DNA from 3 places in the Acidovorax sp. GW823-FHT01C06 genome. Region 2 is predicted to be linked to each of the others. Evidence: predicted binding sites of a transcription regulator. Region 2 holds the regulator's gene; each other region holds the start of a gene.

Region 1 (3,268 bases), on a different contig from region 2:
CTGGAGCGGGGGTGGTCGTGGGCGCAGATTGCCCAGGCCCTGGGCGTCAGCAAGCAGGCGGCGCACAAGCGGCTCTCTCCCCAGGCCACGCGCCCCGCCCACCCTGGATGATGGAAGGACTCCTACCCATGCTGCAACACATCCGCCAGCGCCTGAACGACATGCGCACCCTGCACCGGCTGTGCACGCGCGCCGAGCACCACGCCCGCGCCCGGGGCCAGCCGCAACCGGGCGTGGAGCACTTCCTGCTGGCCGCCATCGAGCTGCCCGACGGCTCCGCGCGCCGCGCTTTCGCGCGCGTTGGCGCGAACCCGGACGCCCTGCCCGCCGCGATCGAACAGCAGTACCGCGATGCGCTGGCGCAGATCGGCATTGATGCCGAAATGCCGCCCGCCGCACCCTGTGCGCCGCAGGCCGGGATCTACCGCGCGCAGCCCTCCGGCGAGGGCCTCATCCAGGCACTGGCGGAGGCCCGCAAGGGCCAGCCCGGCCCCTTGCTGGGTGCGCACGTGGTGGCGCTCATCGCGGCCACGCCGCAGGGCGTGGCGGCGCGGGCATTGCGCGCGCTGCGGCTGGACCCCCACGCGCTGAGCCACGCCGCGCGGCAGGAGAGCGCCCCGCGCGCCTGAAGGCCAGGCCCACACCCCGGGGCGCCTGGATGACCGTGCAGCAGCCTAGCCGCCCGCATAGGCCTCCAGCCCGATCGCCACCACGGTGGCCACGTCGTTGCCCACCTCCGCCCGGAACTCCGCCTCGGCCTGCGCGACGGCATCGCGAAACGCCTGCAGCCAGGCCAGGCCCGTGGGCGTGAAGCACACGCGGCGCGCACGCGCATCCAGCGGATCGGCCTCGCGCGTGACCAGGCCCCAGGCCTCGCACTGGTCCACCAGGTTGGCCATCGCCTGCTTGGTCATGCCCGCGCGCTGGGCCAGGTCGGTCAGCCGGTCGCCCTGCAGCGCCAGGTGGCGCGTGATGTGCACGTGGGCGGCGCTCACCTGGTCGCGCGCCGCGAGGTTGGACAGCGCCAGCGGCACCTCCACGTTGTGCGCCATGAGTTGCAGCACGCGCGCGTCGAAGCGCCGCATGGCGTGGCCGAACAGGCGGCCCAGGTGGGTCTGGCGCCAGCCCTCTTCGGCGGGTGAAGGAAGAGGCATATCAGGCATCCGCACATTGTCAGGCAAACTGACTAAATTGAGCTTGAATGCCCCGCGACGACTCGCATAAACTACTGTTCAAGCATCCAGCCTGTGATTAACCGCAGAGCGGTGCAGGCACCCAACCCATTGTTTCTCAAGGAGTTTTCTCATGGACGTCGCAGTCAAAGGCACCAACCCCGCATTGCCCGTGAACACCGAAAAGGCCAAGGCCCTGGCCGCCGCGCTCGCCCAGATCGAGAAGCAATTCGGCAAGGGCACGATCATGCGCCTGGGTGAAGGCGAAGTGATCGAGGACATCCAGGTGGTCTCCACCGGCTCGCTGGGCCTGGACATCGCCCTGGGCGTGGGCGGCTTGCCGCGCGGCCGCGTGGTCGAGATCTACGGCCCGGAATCCTCGGGCAAGACCACGCTCACGCTGCAGGTGATTGCCGAGATGCAAAAGCAGGGCGGCACCTGCGCGTTCGTGGACGCGGAACATGCCCTGGATGTGCAATACGCCCAGAAGCTCGGGGTGCAGCTGTCCGACCTGCTGATCAGCCAGCCCGACACCGGCGAGCAGGCGCTGGAGATCGTGGACAGCCTGGTGCGCTCGGGCGCCGTGGACCTGATCGTCATCGACTCGGTGGCCGCGCTCACGCCCAAGGCCGAAATCGAAGGCGAGATGGGCGACGCCCTGCCCGGCCTGCAGGCCCGCCTGATGAGCCAGGCGCTGCGCAAGCTCACGGCCACGATCAAGAAGACCAATTGCATGGTCATCTTCATCAACCAGATCCGCATGAAGATCGGCGTGATGTTCGGCAGCCCCGAAACCACCACCGGCGGCAACGCGCTCAAGTTCTACGCCTCGGTGCGCCTGGACATCCGCCGCACCGGCACCATCAAGAAGGGCGACGAGGCCATCGGCAACGAAACCAAGGTCAAGGTGGTCAAGAACAAGGTGTCGCCGCCGTTCAAGACGGCCGAGTTCGACATCCTGTTCGGCGAGGGCATCAGCCGCGAGGGCGAGATCATCGACATGGGCGTGACCGCCAAGATCGTGGAGAAGTCGGGCGCCTGGTACGCCTACAACGGCGAGAAGATCGGCCAGGGCCGCGACAACGCGCGCGAGTTCCTGCGCGAGAACCCCGACCTTGCCCGCGAGATCGAGAACAAGGTGCGCGAGGGCCTGGGCATTGCGCTGCTGCCCGACGCGCTGCAGGCCCCTGCCGCCGCGGCCGAATGACCGCCACAATTCAAGCCAGATTGCCTTCCAGCGCTTGATTGACAAGCGCTGGCAGCTATTGAATTGAAAGCAAAGAAGAGGCCATGGGGTTCACCACGCTCTCGCTCAAGGGGCGGGCGCTGCGGCTGCTGAGCCAGCGCGAGCACTCGCTCGCTGAACTGCGGCGCAAGCTCGCGCCGCATGTGCAGGAGGGCGACGACCTGCAGGCCCTGCTGGAAGACCTGCAGGCGCGCGACTTCATCAGCGAGGCCCGGGTGGTGGAATCCGTGCTGCACCAGCGCGCGGGCCGCCTGGGTTCCCAGCGCATACGGCAGGAGCTGCACGCCAAGGGCATCGGCCCCGAGGCGGTTCAGCACGCCCTCGACCAACTCAAAGGCAGCGAATGGGCACGCGCCCATGCACTGTGGCTGCGCAAGTTTGGCGCCGTGGCGGACGATGCGCAGCAACGTGCGCGGCAAGTCCGCTTTCTGACCGCACGCGGGTTTTCGGGCGAGATCACCCGGCGCGTCGTGCGTGGCGAAGCGCCGGAAATCCAGGGCGAGATCTAGGGCCGGTCACGCGGGCAGGGGCGGCGCCCCAAGGCCCCGGGACCCAGAAGACAGCACAGGCGGCCACGCTCCAGAGCCGCCTGTTGTCCCCACACCTATCTCCGCCGTCAGAGGCCCAGCATCAGCTGCAGGTTCTGCACGGCCGCGCCGCTGGCGCCCTTGCCCAGGTTGTCCAGGCGCGCGATCAGCACCGCGTGCCGGTACTCTTCGTTGGCGAACACGCGCAGCTCCAGCTTGTTGGTGTCGTTCAGCGCGGTCGCATCCAGCTTGCCGTCGGCCGTGGCGGGCAGCACGCTGACCCACTGCTCGGGTGTATTGCTCCTGGCGTAATGCGCCGCCAG
Region 2 (3,268 bases):
GCGCGGGAAGCTCCAGCTCCAGCTCGGCATGGGGGTTTTGCCAGCGCACCTTGCGCACCGTGCCTTCCAGATAGATGGGGCGCTCGGCATCAAAACTGCTCCAGCCATGGTGGGCGCGCGCCCAGAGCGGAACCATCGCAGTGGCCAGGAGCAGGCGGCGGCGTTGCAGACTCATCGGTTCTCTCCTTGTCAGGTCACAGATAGGCGATCCAGCGGCCACAGACCACCACGGCCAGCCAGATCAGCGTGGACGCCAGCATCTGCACCCGGGCCAGGGCGTCCAGGCGCGCCAGCGATCCACGCCCATGGAACCACGCGGCGTTGCAGCCCGCAAGCATTAACAGCAGCATCTTCAAGGTGAATGCGCGGCTGGCGAGCAGCTCGGAAGGCTGGGTGGCGAACATCAGCAGGCCCGATGCCGCCGCCAGGCCAAAGCCGCACAATGCCAGCGACAGGCTGAGCCGCGCAAGGTCCTTGACGGGCAGCGCCGCCCCCCGGCCAAACACGCGCAACTCCAGCAGCACCAGGTTGCCCAACAGCAGGGCAATGCCAACGATGTGCACCACTTCCAGCGCCGGGTAGGCCCAGGCGTGTGTCTTGAGGGCTGCAAACAACACCGGACAGCCTTCGCGCTCAGCGCATCAGGTCCAGCATCAGCGAGATCCGGGCCTTCAGGGGCGGCAGCCCGCCGGAATCAGGCAGCAGGTCACCAGGCTTGGGCAGCACCCGCCCCTCGGCGCAGCGCGTGGACCGGGCCACCCGCACGCCCACCTCCTGCGCGCGCAGCAATGCGGCTTCCAGAAGGTGGTGGATGGTGCCGTTGCCGGTGCATGCCACCACCAGCCCCTGGACGCCGTCACGCACCAGCGCATCCACCATGGCGCCCGTGGCGCCCGCGTGGCTCATGATCACCTCCACGCGGGGCCAGGCCGCTGCATTTGCTATATTTTGCAGAGCACCCCACGCATGCTTGGCGGGCGGTATCGGCCAATCCTGCGCAAGGCGAATGGCGCCCTCCTCCACCCACCCCAAAGGCCCGGCCTCGCCCGAACTGAGCGCATGGACACGGTACGGATGCACCTTCTGGACCTGCTGTGCGCCGTGGACCTCGCCAGCGGCCACTGCGAGCACGCCGCGGGCACCCGCAGCCACCGCGACCGCCACGGCATCCAGGAGATTTTGCGGCCCGTCGGGCGTGAGCGCCGTGGCCGGGCGCATGGCACAGGTCAGCACCACGGGTTTCAGCCGGGTATCCAGCACCTGGTTCAGGAACCAGGCCGTCTCCTCCAGCGTATCGGTGCCGTGGGTGATGACCACCCCGCGCACGGAGGCGTCCTGGAGGTGGTGGGCGCAGCGCAGCGCCAGGGCCTGCCACACCCCGCCATCCATGTCCTTGCTGTCGATCTGAGCCACCTGCTCCGCCACGAGCATGCCACCGGCCGCCTCCTGCAATCCGGGGACCGCTACCAGCAGCTGCTCCACCCCGACCTGCGCGGCGGTGTACCCGATGTTGTCGCCCGCCTGTGCCGACGTGCCGGCAATGGTTCCTCCAGTGCCCAAAACCACAATTTTTTGCCCACTCACTTGCATACTCCGAAAAACTGGTGAAAAATACAGTTACTGGATTAAAAAACAGTTGTCCGTCACTGTAGCCGCCTCCACCGGAAACCACCATGCTCGACAACCCGAAACTCACGGCCCGCCAGCAACAGATCCTGGACCTCATCCAGACCGCCATTGCACGCACAGGGGCGCCTCCCACCCGCGCCGAAATCGCGGCTGAACTGGGCTTCAAGTCGGCCAATGCGGCAGAAGAACATCTGCAGGCCCTCGCACGCAAGGGCGTGATCGAACTGGTGAGCGGCACATCGCGGGGCATCCGGTTGCGCAGCGACACGCTGCGCTCCATCAATGCAGCGCGCGGCAGCCAGTTCCACCTGCCCATTCCCGGGCTCTCCCAGCTGGTCCTGCCCCTGGTGGGGCGTGTGGCGGCGGGTTCGCCCATTCTCGCGCAGGAACACGTCGACCAGACCTACAGCGTGGAAAACAGCCTGTTCCAGCACAAGCCCGACTACCTGCTCAAGGTGCGTGGCATGTCCATGCGCGATGCCGGCATCATGGATGGCGACCTGCTGGCCGTGCAGTCCACCCGCGAGGCGCGCAACGGCCAGATCATCGTGGCCCGCCTGGGAGACGACGTGACGGTCAAGCGCCTGCGGCGCACCGCCACGGCCATCGAGCTGCTGCCTGAAAACCCGGACTACCCGGTCATCGTGGTACAGCCTGGCGAACCTTTCGAAATCGAAGGTCTCGCGGTAGGCCTCATTCGCAACACCATGCTGATGTAGCCGGTCCCGGCTGCTGGTCCATTCACTACCGCATTGCAGGTGGCGGGCGTTTGGTGTGCCGGGCAAACCGGCACGCCAGCCCTGCGGTGCGGGTTCAATTTGCAATCCTGCCTATGTCCAACCCCCGACCTTCGGAGTTTTCACATGGGAATTGCCTTGACCACCTTTTCCGCCTTCTCCGTGCCGCTGCGCTCGCTGACGCGCTGGTTTCACTCGACCGCCGCGCTCGCGATGCCGTCTGCGGCAGGTTCGCCCCCACCCCGTTCCCACCACGATGGCACGGACCGCAGCGACGGCCGGGGCACGGCCGGCTCCAGGAGCATCCACCGCCCGCAGGGTCTCCCTGGCCCACGTCCGCTGCGCGGCAACTGGCCCTTCACGGTCAACACGCCCCAGACGCCCCCCGCCGAAGGCCCCGGGCGGCAGGCCGCCACCCGCAGAGCACCGCCCGCGATGCCGGTACCGCCCGCAGGAAGCCGCAGCGCCTGCGCAGCACCGCGGCCCACCGATGGATCGGGCCGCCGGACCGCCAAGGTCTTGCGCAGGATCTCAGCCCCCGGCACAGGCCGGCTGGTGATCGCCGGCAGGATGGCCGACGTGTGCGCGGAACTGGACCGCATGGTGGCCTGCGAGGGAGCCCTTCAGGCCTCTTGAGACCAAGATACTTCCTTCATCACGGGCCAACGGCGCCAACGGCACGGTCCTCGTTGGCGTGTGGCGTTCCTTCTCGAAAGAGATGGATCTGCGGGCGTGAGAAAAACGGCCGGGGAGCGATGGCACGGCCCCGCCCCGTCCTGCCATGGGCGGCAGCGTTTTGCGGGATGCGCCAACACTCCGTCACCAAAAGCCTCGTACTTTGATGCCCCAGGACGGCGGCCCGGTGAATGCCGGTTGCGCCACCAAGGCACAATATCGGGATG
Region 3 (3,268 bases), on a different contig from region 2:
GGCTTTCGCAGTCGGTGAGCTTGCCGGGCAGCACGGCCACGCCCGAGCCCTTGCGCTTTTCGACCTTCTGGCCGGCCTTCTGGCGCGTCTGCGCGGCCTTGATGGCGAGTTCTGCCAGCTTCTTGCCGTAGTCCACGTGCTGGTTGAGCCAGAGCTCCAGCGCCGGGCGCACGAAGCCGCTGACCAGGCGCACCGCGTCGCGCGAGTTCAGCCGCTCCTTGATCTGGCCCTGGAACTGAGGATCGAGCACCTTGGCCGAGAGCACGTAGCTGGCACGGGCGAACACGTCTTCGGGCAGCAGCTTGACGCCCTTGGGCAGCAGGCTGTGCAGTTCGATGAAGCTCTTGACGGCGTTGAACAGGCCGTCGCGCAGGCCACTTTCGTGCGTGCCGCCAGCGCTGGTGGGAATCAGGTTGACGTAGCTCTCGCGCATGGGCTGGCCGTCTTCGGTGAAGGCCACGCACCAGGAGGCGCCCTCGCCCTCGGCAAAACTCTCGTTGTTGCGGTCGGCATAGCCTTCGCCCTCGAAGAGCGGGATCACCGGGTCGCCGCTGAGCGTCTGCATCAGGTAGTCGCGCAGGCCGCCCTTGTACTGCCAGGTCTGGGTGTCGCGCGTCTTCTCGTTGACCAGGGTCACGGACACGCCGGGCATCAGCACCGCCTTGCTGCGCAAGAGGTGGGTGAGCTCGCCCATGGGCAGCGCGCTCGACTCGAAATACTTGGCATCAGGCCAGGCGCGCACGGTCGTGCCCTGCTTGCGCTCGCCCGCTTCCAGCGCGCGGGTCACCAGGGGCTCGACCACGTCGCCGGCCGAAAACACCAGCCGGGCGACCTTGCCTTCGCGGTGGCTGCTCACTTCCAGGCGGGTGGCCAGCGCGTTGGTCACGCTCACGCCCACGCCGTGCAGGCCGCCCGAGAAGCTGTAGGCACCGCCCTTGCCCTTGTCGAACTTGCCGCCCGCGTGCAGGCGGGTGAAGACCAGCTCGATCACCGGCGCGTTTTCCTCGGGGTGCATGCCGAAGGGGATGCCGCGCCCGTCGTCCTCGATGCTCACCGAGCCGTCGGCGTGCAGCGTGACCTTGATCTTCTTGCCATGGCCGGCCAGCGCCTCGTCGGCGGCGTTGTCCAGCACCTCCTGGATGATGTGCAGGGGGTTGTCGGTGCGGGTGTACATGCCCGGGCGCTGCTTGACGGGCTCCAGGCCCTTGAGCACGCGGATCGACCCTTCGGAATAGTCACTACTGGTGGACACGGAAGACGGTTTGGCAGACATAGCGGCGGATTGTAGTGCGGCAGCAGCGCAATAGCTGGATGAAAAAACAGTCATGACAACACTGGCAGCGTGCTCCGGGCCCCCCAGGCCCGGGGGCGGCGGCGGCAGACAGAGTGGCTGGGGGCGGGTTGCAACACAAAGGACGGTCCCGCGCAGCAGGCCTGGCGGCGACCCCGCTGCCAACTGTATTGGTCCCCGGTGTATCAGCGCGTTTCGCCCAATCTCGCTACATTCCTGCGCATGCATATGAATCCTCCCAAACTGTCCATGTTCCAGGTGCTCGCGTGCGGCGCGGCCATCGTGACCCTGTCCATGGGCATCCGCCATGGGTTCGGGCTCTGGCTCCTGCCCATCACGCAGGAGATGGGCTGGACCCGCCAGTCGTTCGCGCTGGCCATCGCCATCCAGAACCTGTCCTGGGGCCTGATCGGCATCTTTGCGGGCATGGCGGCAGACCGGTTCGGGGCGTTCCGCGTGCTCATCGGCGGCGCGGTGCTCTATGGCCTGGGTTTGGCGGGCATGGCGCTGTCGCCCACGACCACCCTGTTTGCGTTGACGGCCGGCGTACTGATCGGCGCCGCGCAGGCGGGCACCACCTACGCCGTGATCTACGGTGTGCTGGGCCGCCAGATCGCGCCGGAGCGCAGATCCTGGGCCATGGGCGTGGCGGCGGCCGCAGGTTCGTTCGGCCAGTTCCTCATGGTGCCCGTGGAGGGCTGGCTGATCGCCGGACTGGGTTGGCAGCAGGCGCTGCTGGCCTTGTCGATGGCCGTGCTGCTCATCGTGCCGCTGGCCTTTGGCCTGCGGGAGCCGGGCTTCAAGGGCGCCGCGCCGCCCAAGCGCGAGCAGACCATCGTGCAGGCGCTGGGCGAGGCGTTCCGCTACCCGAGCTTCAACCTGCTGATGGCCGGTTATTTCGTGTGCGGCTTCCAGGTGGTGTTCATCGGGGTGCACATGCCCAGCTACCTGAAGGACCACGGCCTGTCGCCCCAGGTGGCCAGCTACGCGCTGGCGCTGATCGGCCTGTTCAACGTGCTGGGGACCTACGTGGCCGGCACCCTCGGCCAGCGCATGCCCAAGCGGTTCATCCTGGCCTTCATCTACTTTGCCCGCGCGACGGTGATCACCGTGTTCCTGCTCGTGCCGCTGTCGCCGCTGTCGGTGTATGTGTTCTCGGCCGTGATGGGCACGCTGTGGCTGTCCACCATCCCGCCCACCAACGCCACCATCGCGCAGATCTTTGGCGTGCAGCACCTGTCGATGCTGGGCGGCTTCGTGTTCTTCAGCCACCAGATCGGCAGCTTCCTGGGCGTGTGGCTGGGCGGCTATCTGTATGACGCCACGGGCAGCTACGATATCGTCTGGTACATCGCCATCGCGCTGGGGGTGTTTGCCGGGCTGGTGAACCTGCCGGTCCGGGAAAGCCCCATCCCGCGCGGCGCCGCCCAGCCCGCCTGAACACGGCCCTTGCATCCGAACATCCCCATGTCCACCGCCAGCAGCGCCCCCTCGACCTCGCCCGGCCACGGCATGCCACGGGCCTGGCGCTGGCTGGCCTGGACAGTTGCCGTGGTGCTGTGCCTGGCGGTGTTTGGCATGTACACGGTGCCGGACTTCATGGTGATGCTGGCCGACCAGATGTGGGCGTGTTTCTGAGCTCGCGCCATCCACTTTCAAGTCTTTTTGGCCGCCAGCGCTTGATGAATAAGCGCTGATAGCTATATTTTCAATAGCAAATGCACGGTAACGAAGCCGCTTCCGACTGGGTCCGCCGCTGGTCCCACCTGATCGCGCCGGGCAGCACGGTGCTCGACGTGGCCTGCGGCGCCGGGCGCCACCTGCGCTGGCTGCATGGCCTGGGCCACCCCGTGGTGGGGGTGGACCGCTCTGCCGAGGCCCTGGCCGCCTGCGAGGGGCTGGGGGAACTCGTCCTGGCCGACATCGAGAACGGCCCATGGCCGCTGGCGGGCCGCCGGTTTGGCGCCGTGGTCGTCA

Evidence for each region. Region 2 encodes LexA, which represses DNA repair genes until DNA is damaged. Its sites were predicted from a motif close to ACTGTATNNNNATACAGT; they were not measured.
Region 1: the regulator LexA is predicted to act here: its motif matches at 1,228-1,245, upstream of recA (recombinase RecA).
Region 3: the regulator LexA is predicted to act here: its motif matches at 1,307-1,324, upstream of AC1RCS_RS06220 (DNA topoisomerase IV subunit B).

Annotation. Positions count from the first base shown of each region.
Region 1 is NZ_JBXAKN010000006.1:155,575-158,842, reverse strand. Features, by position in the region: gene AC1RCS_RS14450 (helix-turn-helix domain-containing protein) at 1-111, shown strand, start outside; gene AC1RCS_RS14445 (Clp protease N-terminal domain-containing protein) at 129-629, shown strand; gene AC1RCS_RS14440 (MarR family winged helix-turn-helix transcriptional regulator) at 675-1,163, opposite strand; gene recA (recombinase RecA) at 1,306-2,379, shown strand; gene recX (recombination regulator RecX) at 2,463-2,927, shown strand; gene argC (N-acetyl-gamma-glutamyl-phosphate reductase) at 3,035-3,268, opposite strand, start outside.
Region 2 is NZ_JBXAKN010000003.1:7,294-10,561, reverse strand. Features, by position in the region: gene AC1RCS_RS08220 (DUF6152 family protein) at 1-175, opposite strand, end outside; gene AC1RCS_RS08215 (hypothetical protein) at 195-614, opposite strand; gene AC1RCS_RS08210 (asparaginase) at 634-1,590, opposite strand; gene lexA (transcriptional repressor LexA) at 1,674-2,348, shown strand; gene AC1RCS_RS08200 (hypothetical protein) at 2,505-3,002, shown strand; gene AC1RCS_RS08195 (D-2-hydroxyacid dehydrogenase family protein) at 3,266-3,268, shown strand, end outside.
Region 3 is NZ_JBXAKN010000002.1:152,859-156,126, forward strand. Features, by position in the region: gene AC1RCS_RS06220 (DNA topoisomerase IV subunit B) at 1-1,273, opposite strand, end outside; gene AC1RCS_RS06225 (MFS transporter) at 1,514-2,731, shown strand; gene AC1RCS_RS06230 (hypothetical protein) at 2,759-2,929, shown strand; gene AC1RCS_RS06235 (class I SAM-dependent methyltransferase) at 3,010-3,268, shown strand, end outside.